One region of the Colwellia sp. F1 genome, then DNA from elsewhere that is predicted to be linked to it. Evidence: predicted binding sites of a transcription regulator. Region 1 holds the regulator's gene; the other holds the start of a gene.
What was found. The regulator MetJ, encoded in region 1, represses methionine synthesis genes. The targets are predictions, from matches to a motif close to TAGACGTCTAGACGTCTA.

Region 1 (4,601 bases):
CTCGCCATAAGCGAGAATGTCATTTCTGTATTGAATGGTACCGCTTGATAACCACTGCGTTAGCTGTGCGATATCTACTGATAGCAGCTGGGTTAGTTGTTGTGCACTTTTCTCATTTAAAACATGGTTGATCAATGATGTTTGTTGCGCTTGTAATGCAGCTAATGCATCTGTTATAGCACTTTTATCTGTTAAAGCCAGTAGTGCAAATAAGCTATCGGTTGTTTTACCATTCGCAGACACAACAATAATATCATTTAACTGACAGTTTTGCCGAATAACCTCAACAACCCGTTCAATGCATGCTGCATTCGCCAACGAGCTACCACCAAATTTATGTACATTAACAGCGTGCTTTTCGAGTTTATTTTCAGGTATTTGTAATTCTGTCATTGTTTTTTCTATCAAATAGTGGCTGTGGTTGCGAAGGTGCAAGTATCATGGGTAATTACTAGAATAATGCAAGTGCCATTAATCCATTTGGCTTTGTGTTAACCCGTGTGCTAAGTCAGCCAAAATGTCATTAATATCTTCAATGCCCACTGAAAGTCTAACTAATGAGTCGGTGATCCCTGCTTCAAGTCTGGCCGGCTCCCCCATACCTGCATGGGTCATGGTGGCTGGGTGACAAATTAAACTTTCTACACCACCTAATGATTGTGCCAACGTAAACAACGCAATATTGTCGAATAATTTTTTCACCGCTTCAACGCCGCCTTTTACATCAAAACTTAACATAGCACCAAAGCCTGATTGCTGTTTTTTCGCGATATCATAACCAGGATGGTCTTCAAAACCAGGGTAATAAACAGTGTCAATTGCGGGGTGCTCTTTAAGAAAGACGGCAACTTGCTGTGCGTTTTCTTGGTGTTGCTTGATACGAATTGGTAATGTTTTTAAGCCTCGTAAAGCCAAGAAACTATCAAAAGCACTACCCGTAACACCAATACAGTTGGCCCACCAAGCTAACTCTTCTCCTAACGCTTGCGCTTTAGTGACTAGCACACCACCAACAACATCACTATGTCCGTTAATATATTTAGTCGTTGAGTGAAAAACAATATCAGCTCCTAAAGTTAAGGGTTGCTGTAAGGCCGGTGATAAAAAAGTGTTATCGACAGCGACTAAAGCACCCACTTCATGACTAGCTTGAGCAATTTTTTCAATATCAACTAAGCGTAATAAGGGGTTGCTTGGGCTTTCTAGTAAAACTAACTTAGGTTTTTGTGCTAATGCTTGAGCTAATGCTTGTTGATCATTTTGGTCAACAACAATTAAGTTAAACTGACCGCGTTTAGCTAGGTGAGTAAACAACCGAAAACTACCACCGTAACAATCATGTGGAATAACCACTAAATCATCAGCGGATAATAGCTGGCATAGTAACAACACCGATGACATCCCTGTGTTAGTTGCTATACCTACTTTGCCTTGCTCTAAATCAGCAATGGTTTGTGCAAATATTTCTCGGGTTGGATTGCCCGTTCGAGAGTAGTCAAATTGTCGTTTTTCATTAAAGCCCTTCATAGAATAAGTGCTTGATAAGTGAATAGGAGCAACAACCGCCCCGTAGTGTTGGTCGATATTAATACCTGCCTGCACTGCCGATGAAGTAATATTATTCGTTTTCATTTTCGACATCTTTTTTCCCTATTCTTGTTAACTAACAGCTTTATTCTTTTGATCCATCCGTTTGGATGTTTGGACGTCTATAACTCTAAAGGTTTTGGTTATTTAGGTCAAGATTTTTTAGACATCTAAACTTCTACTTGACTGAATTTCTACAGCCAGTAGAATTGCATTATTAATAATAAAATAATCTATACTTTTTATTTTAATCAAGCCTTGATGAAATAATACCCTGTAAATACATTTACAGCACCAATATTAACACCCTAATTAACCGCCGATATTAATAGTAACAGAGGAATTTACATGGCTCAGTGGAATGACGAATATATTAATCCCTACGCCGAACATGGTAAAAAGAGTGAGCAAGTTAAAAAAATTACAGTCTCAATTCCTTTGCGTGTTTTAAAGGTATTAACCGATGAACGCACTAGACGCCAAGTAAACAACTTACGTCATGCGACTAATAGTGAGTTGTTGTGCGAAGCATTTTTGCATGCTTTTACTGGCCAACCCTTACCTGATGACGAAGATCTCGCGAAAGATAATAATGAAAAACTACCAGCTAGTGTTCGTCGTATTTTAGAAGAAAAAGGCATTACTGATTTCAGTGCTTATGATCTAGATGAAGATTAAGTAGCACTAAGTGCTAGCCTCTAGAGTCTAGCACTTAGTTTTCTACTTTTTTACAAATGGTATGGCTTACTTAACCGGTGCACCGACTCAATAAAGTGTCCTGCATGCTCAGGGTTCACATCGGGGTGAATACCATGCCCTAGGTTAAATACATGCCCGGTACCATCCTTACCAAAACCTGCGAGTATTTTCTCCACTTCTTGTTCAATGCGCGGTAAGGGTGCATATAACATAGAAGGGTCCATATTTCCTTGTAAAGCTACCTTATCCCCTACACGTGCTTTAGCGTGCTCGATATCAAGCGTCCAATCAAGCCCTATTGCATCACAACCTGTTGCTACAATGTCTTCAAGCCACATACCGCCATTTTTTGTAAACAAAGTTACCGGCACTTGGCGGCCATCATTGTGTCTTGTTAAGCCGTCTACAATTTTATGCATATACTGTAAAGAAAACTCTTTATAGTCTCGTGCTGAGAGTACGCCGCCCCACGTATCAAACACCATGACAGATTGTGCACCGGCAGCAATTTGCGCATTCAAATATGAAATAACTGACTCAGCCAACTTATCAAGTAATAAGTGCAGCGCTTGAGGCTCTGCAAACATCATTTTTTTAATTTTAGTAAAACCTTTAGAGCTGCCACCTTCAATCATATAGGTTGCCAGTGTCCATGGGCTGCCCGAAAAGCCAATAAGTGGCACACTACCATTCAATTCTTTTTTGATAGTACGTACAGCGTTCATTACATATTGTAGTTCGACTTCAGGATCAGGAATACCAATTTTGTCTATGTCTGCTTTGCAGGTGATAGGCCGTTCAAATTTGGGTCCCTCGCCTGTTTCAAAATATAAGCCTAACCCCATGGCGTCAGGGATTGTAAGAATATCACTGAATAAAATAGCGGCATCAAGTGGAAAACGACGTAGCGGTTGAATAGTTACTTCACACGCTAGGTCAGCATCACGACAAACCGACATAAAATCGCCCGCATTTTTGCGTACTTCCTTATATTCCGGCAAATAACGCCCAGCTTGTCTCATCATCCAAACTGGCGTGTAATCCACTGGCTGTTTTAAAAGCGCACGTAAATAAGTATCATTTTTTAATTCTGTCACCAAAAAACCCTCTAATTTATCCATTTGTTAATTTGCTATATTCTTACTCAATAGAATAGGAAGCAATTTATAGTAGCATTCTAGCACTCGCTGTATTTTGAATCTATGCGCTAAATCAATTCCTTTGAATTAGCGCTTATTATCGACCAGGCGAAAAAACATTTCTATTTATTTTATTTTGTTATTTTTTGTTTATTTCACATATTTAATGTAACAATCAGTTACTTAGCTCAAAAATCAGGTCAAATAAGGGCTTGTACGAAAAAAATCGTCGAGTTTATACTCTATTAAAGTTGTTGCAGTGGTGAAATTGCTTTGATATAAAATAGCTGCGCAGCAAAAGAAGCATTGAATAATAATAATAATACTTCTAAAACAATTAATAAGAATCTTGATTAACAAGACCATAAAGCGAGCATTTCAAGCCTTTCTCATTGAGAAAGGCTTTTTTATTGCTTAACGTTTATAATACATACAGGTGCAACAACAAGCCCTTAACGTCATGCTCTAATCAATGATACCTTTAAACAATATTTTACCAGCCACACCTTAAAAATAATGTTTGGTATAAATATTCACTTATCTAGCAGCCTTATAGAATATAGTCACCCTTAACGACAACTTTAACGATGAATTTTTGAGAAAATATAATGAATAAACCTCAACGTAATATAACACTACGATTTTTAGCCGAGCCACAAGATGTTAACTTTGGCGGCAAAGTCCATGGTGGCGCAGTAATGAAATGGATTGATTTAGCAGCCTATGCTTGTGCAGCTGGCTGGAGCGGTTTGTATTGCGTCACTGCCTATGCAGGTGGCATACGTTTTGTTAGCCCTATTCATGTGGGTAATTTAGTTGAGGTCGATGCAAAAGTTATTTACACAGGAAACTCTTCAATACATATAGCCATAGAAGTTAACGCTTGCGATCCAAAATCATTAAGCCGTCGCTTAACAACGCACTGTATTGTAATTATGGTTGCGATGGACCAAGATGGCCAACCAGAAAATGTTCCCAAATGGATCCCCGAAACAGCCGCAGACAAAAAGCAACATGCTACAGCAATTAAACTCATGGAGATGCGTAAAAAAATAGGTAATGAAATGCAAATTTTTGTGGACTAATAGCGCGTTAATAATGAAAAATTTTATTGTTATTTTTGCACTTAGCTGCATTTTTTTAGTCAATAAGCCAAGCTTTGCTATGGGAAAGCTT
Region 2 (4,601 bases), on a different contig from region 1:
TACATAATATCAGGCGCTGGGAATAACATTTTAAAACCAAGGTAGCCTATTATAAGGCCCCCAGCAACGCGCAGTGAGCTGAATTGAATACCAAAAAAATCAAGTAAATAGGCACCAAATAATAAAAACACGGTTAAAAATATGAAAAAATATATCGCCGCTAAATTGGCAGTTTTTTGTCGCTCATGTTTAGAAAAACTAGCAGTGAGTGATAAAAATATTGGTGCCGTTACAAATGGGTTAGCAATGGGGATTAAGGTTGCTACCACCAATAAAATATAAGTTAAATTTGCTTGCGCTTGTTCCATAATAACTCCGGTGTAGCTCAACAATAATTAACGCTATTATTAGCTTATTAACAGTTAGTTATAATAACCAATCAATAGGTAAAATGCTGAGTATTGATAAAGCGGCACGTGAAACTATTGTCATGCCTGGTTCTGTAGTGTGAATGGTTTGTGTATTACCGTTTGTTTCTATCCAAATAATGTTATCGTGTTTATCTAGGCTCAACTGATAGGCTGTTTGTCTCGCGTGTTGATAAAATTCTTGTTCAACTTGGTTGACAAGCTTAGGGCTTTCAATCACAAAACCTAACTCTGTATTTAGGTGCATTGAACGAGGATCAAAGTTAAATGAACCAACAAAGAGTGTTTGTGAATCAATTGTAAAAGTTTTGGCGTGTAAGCTTGATGCCGAGCTACCAAATAAACCTAGTTTTTTTAGATTACCGTCATGGTGCTCAGCACTTGCGCGCAACTCATACAAGTTAACCCCTGCGTTGAGCAGGGATTTCCGGTGTTTAGCATACCCCGAATGGACAGGCAAAACATCGGTAGCCTCCATTGAGTTGGTTAAAATATTGATGGAAATGCCTTGGTTAGCGAGCTCTATAAAGGCGTTAACCCCTGCTTTAGTTGGCACAAAGTAGGGTGTTACCAGTAACAGGGACGAACGAGGGTGACCTATTATTTGCCTTAGTTTATAAAATAGTAGGTTATGTTTAGTGTGTTGAGCTAACCCTTTGCTGGGGCTATCGCTAATCATCCGCGTTTTTTTCCAGTCAAATGAAAGCTCATTTGCCAATAACAAGGTTACGAGAGATGAGCGTTTTAATGCTTTTAGGTAAACGCTTCGCTTTGGGTTTGTAACCTGGCTGGGCATATATTCTAAAGTGGTGTATGTACTCTTTTTTGAAGATTTCACTACGTTTTTCACTGGAAAGGCTGAGGCACTTGACCAGTATTTATCAAAATCAAGGGAAACTTGGTTAACAACGCTGCCAATGGCGACAACATCAAGATCCTGTCTTAATAAACCACTCGTTGCCCCAAAGTAGCCATCGCCAATATTGCGGCCACCAATGACAGTGACACTGTTATCTACAGTAAATGACTTGTTGTGCATGCGCCGGTTGACCCTAGAAAAATCAGTAATAAAACCTAGCCATTTGAAGCGGCGTTGTGTAAAAGGGTTAAAAAGGCGTATTTCAACATTCTCTAGTCTATCTATCGAAGCTAAAACCTCATCAAGTCCAGAGATACCATTATCATCTAATAAAAGTCGCACACGCACGCCTCGTTGCGACGCCGCGGTTATTGCCTCAAACAGCAAGGCACCGGTAATGTCTTTTTGCCAAATATAGTATTGTATATCAAGGGTCTTTTGCGCTTTAGCCGCTAGTAAAACACGGGCGGCAAAAGCATCTTTTGGGTTGATAAGTAATCTGACGCCACTTTGCTGTGGATGTTGCTTTGCCATTGGCGCGATTGCGGCGCCTAAGCGAGTTTGTTGGGCTTGCTCAATGCTCAGTGAGTTTGTTACTGTTCGAGGCTGAATACTAAGCACGCCAGAGCCTCCTTTCATTACAAATATTATGGATATTAAAAATATTAATATAAACAAACACTGTGTAATATAGCAATAACGTTTAGCATACCTTAGCACTCGATATTTATTGAAGGTAGTACTCATAAAGTTAATGACTATTTATAACGTATCGTTTAAGCATACACTTTATTGGCTACAATAATGAATTTATATCACAATAATTTATCGACAAAATATAAAGTGTTGCAGAGGCAACTTTTATTAATTAGGTGATATTTCCAGAGTGGAATTAATCTTTGTTAAAAGCAGAGAAGTTATTCACGATAAACTATTTAGCCATCTAAACGTTTAGATGTTGACAAATCTATTGATCAAAGTAGTATTGTCAGGCTAGTTTTGCACTATTTTTATTTGTTTTTATTCGTAATAGGTACGTTATGCCCATTAAAATTCCTGATCAATTACCTGCACTCTCTATTTTGGATAAAGAAAATATTTTTGTAATGTCTGAGCACCGTGCTATTTCTCAGGAAATACGACCAATGCAAGTTGCTATTTTGAATCTAATGCCAAATAAAATAGAAACTGAAGTACAAATATTAAGAATGTTATCAAACACACCGCTACAGGTTAATATTGAATTTATTCGTATTAATGCCAATGAATCAAAAAATACGCCAACCGAACATTTAGACACCTTTTATCATTTGTTTGATGATGTAAAGCACAAACAGTACGACGGTTTAATTATAACAGGGGCGCCGCTGGCGTTACTTGATTATTCACAAGTAACCTTTTGGGATAAAATTTGTGAAGTATTTGACTGGGCTAAAAAAAATGTTACTTCAACTATGTTTTCTTGTTGGGCAGCACATGCAGCGCTCTATCATTATTATGGGTTAAATAGACACTTACGTAAAAATAAGCTGTCGGGTGTATTTAAACACAAAACCCTGGATGAAAAAGAGCAATTAACACGTGGCTTTGATGAAAATTTTAATGTACCGCATTCACGTTATGGTTACATTGATAAAGCTGACTATGAAAGTATCCCGCACATAAAAGTATTAGCTGAATCTGAAGAAGGCGGTGTTTATTTAGCGGCCAGTGCGAACAAACAACAAGTTTACTTAACAGGGCACCCAGAATATGACACTTGCACCTTACACGAAGAGTTCTTACGCGACAGTTTAAATGATAGTAGTACAGAAATACCCATAAACTACTACAAGGATGATAATAAACAAAATGCGCCGGTAGGCTCTTGGCGTAGCCATGGCAGCTTATTATTTACTAATTGGCTTAATTATTATGTTTATCAAATTACCCCATATAAATTAGATGCCTCTAATATTAAGGCAATTAACCCAGATTCAGCTATATAAACTAGTAGCTTTATTACTTGATTTAAAGATTTACCCATAGGAAACGTTAACGCATGAAAAAACATCCATCATTTGCCTTACTTGAACAGCAACTGGCTAATAATATTTTAATTCTTGATGGCGCTATGGGTACAATGATACAAGCCTATAAGTTTGAAGAGCAAGACTTTAGAGGCGAGCGGTTTGCTGATTGGCATACGGATGTAAAAGGCAATAACGATATGTTAGTGCTTACTCAGCCAGAGATCATAAAACAAATTCATCTTGAATATTTAGAAGCTGGTGCTGATATTCTAGAAACTAACACTTTTAACGCGACGACTATTGCCATGGCCGACTACGACATGCAAGAGTACAGCGCTGAAATTAACCGAGAAGCTGCGAGAATAGCACGAGCAGCTGCAGATGAATACACGAAAAAAACGCCAGAGCGTCCGCGTTTCGTTGCTGGGGTTTTAGGGCCAACTAACCGAACCTGTTCAATTTCTCCTGATGTAAATGACCCTGCTTTTCGTAACGTCACCTTTGATGAGCTAAAAGAGGCGTATATTGAGTCAACACTTGCGTTAATTGAAGGTGGCTGCGATATTATTCTACTTGAAACAATATTTGACACACTTAATGCCAAAGCGGCCATTTTTGCCGTAGAAACAGCTTTTGAACAGCTCGGTGTGCGCTTACCCGTGATGATTTCAGGCACCATTACCGATGCATCAGGCCGTACGCTATCAGGACAAACCACCGAAGCATTTTATAACTCCTTACGCCATGCTAAACCTATTTCTTTTGGCCTTAACTGCGCGTTAGGCCCAGTTGAATTACGCCAATATGTACAAGAGTTAAGCCGTATTTGTGATGTGGCTGTTTCTGCCCACCCTAATGCTGGCTTGCCAAACGCTTTTGGTGGTTATGATTTTAGCGTGGAAGATATGAATGCTCACATTGGTGAATGGGCTTCGTCAGGCTTCTTAAATATTATTGGCGGTTGTTGTGGCACCACACCTGCTCATACTAAAGGAATGGCAGACACGGTCGCTAAAATTCAACCACGCAAGGTTGAAGCTCGTCCTATTGCTTGCCGTTTGTCGGGTTTAGAAGCATTAACCATTCAAGAAGACAGCCTGTTTGTTAACGTAGGCGAACGTACTAACGTTACAGGCTCGGCTATGTTTAAGCGCTTAATTGTAGAAGGCAGTTATGATAAAGCTATAGCGGTAGCTTTGCAGCAAGTCGAAAATGGTGCGCAGATCATTGATATAAACATGGATGAAGGCATGTTGGATTCAAAAGCGGCTATGGTGCGTTTTTTAAATCTTATTGCAGGTGAACCTGATATTTCTAAAGTGCCCATTATGATCGACTCTTCTAAGTGGGATATTATTGAGG

Region 2: a site for MetJ is predicted at 2,164-2,181, ahead of AC0UA9_RS05885 (homoserine O-succinyltransferase). Genes of this name have one in related genera too.

The regions. Positions count from the first base shown of each region.
Region 1 is NZ_JBWDLI010000012.1:89,654-94,254, forward strand. Features, by position in the region: gene metL (bifunctional aspartate kinase/homoserine dehydrogenase II) at 1-393, opposite strand, end outside; gene metB (cystathionine gamma-synthase) at 472-1,632, opposite strand; gene metJ (met regulon transcriptional regulator MetJ) at 1,936-2,265, shown strand; gene hemE (uroporphyrinogen decarboxylase) at 2,316-3,383, opposite strand; gene AC0UA9_RS12615 (acyl-CoA thioesterase) at 4,034-4,510, shown strand; gene AC0UA9_RS12620 (S1/P1 nuclease) at 4,524-4,601, shown strand, end outside.
Region 2 is NZ_JBWDLI010000005.1:24,004-28,604, reverse strand. Features, by position in the region: gene AC0UA9_RS05895 (MarC family NAAT transporter) at 1-308, opposite strand, end outside; gene AC0UA9_RS05890 (phospholipase D-like domain-containing protein) at 367-1,848, opposite strand; gene AC0UA9_RS05885 (homoserine O-succinyltransferase) at 2,268-3,215, shown strand; gene metH (methionine synthase) at 3,269-4,601, shown strand, end outside.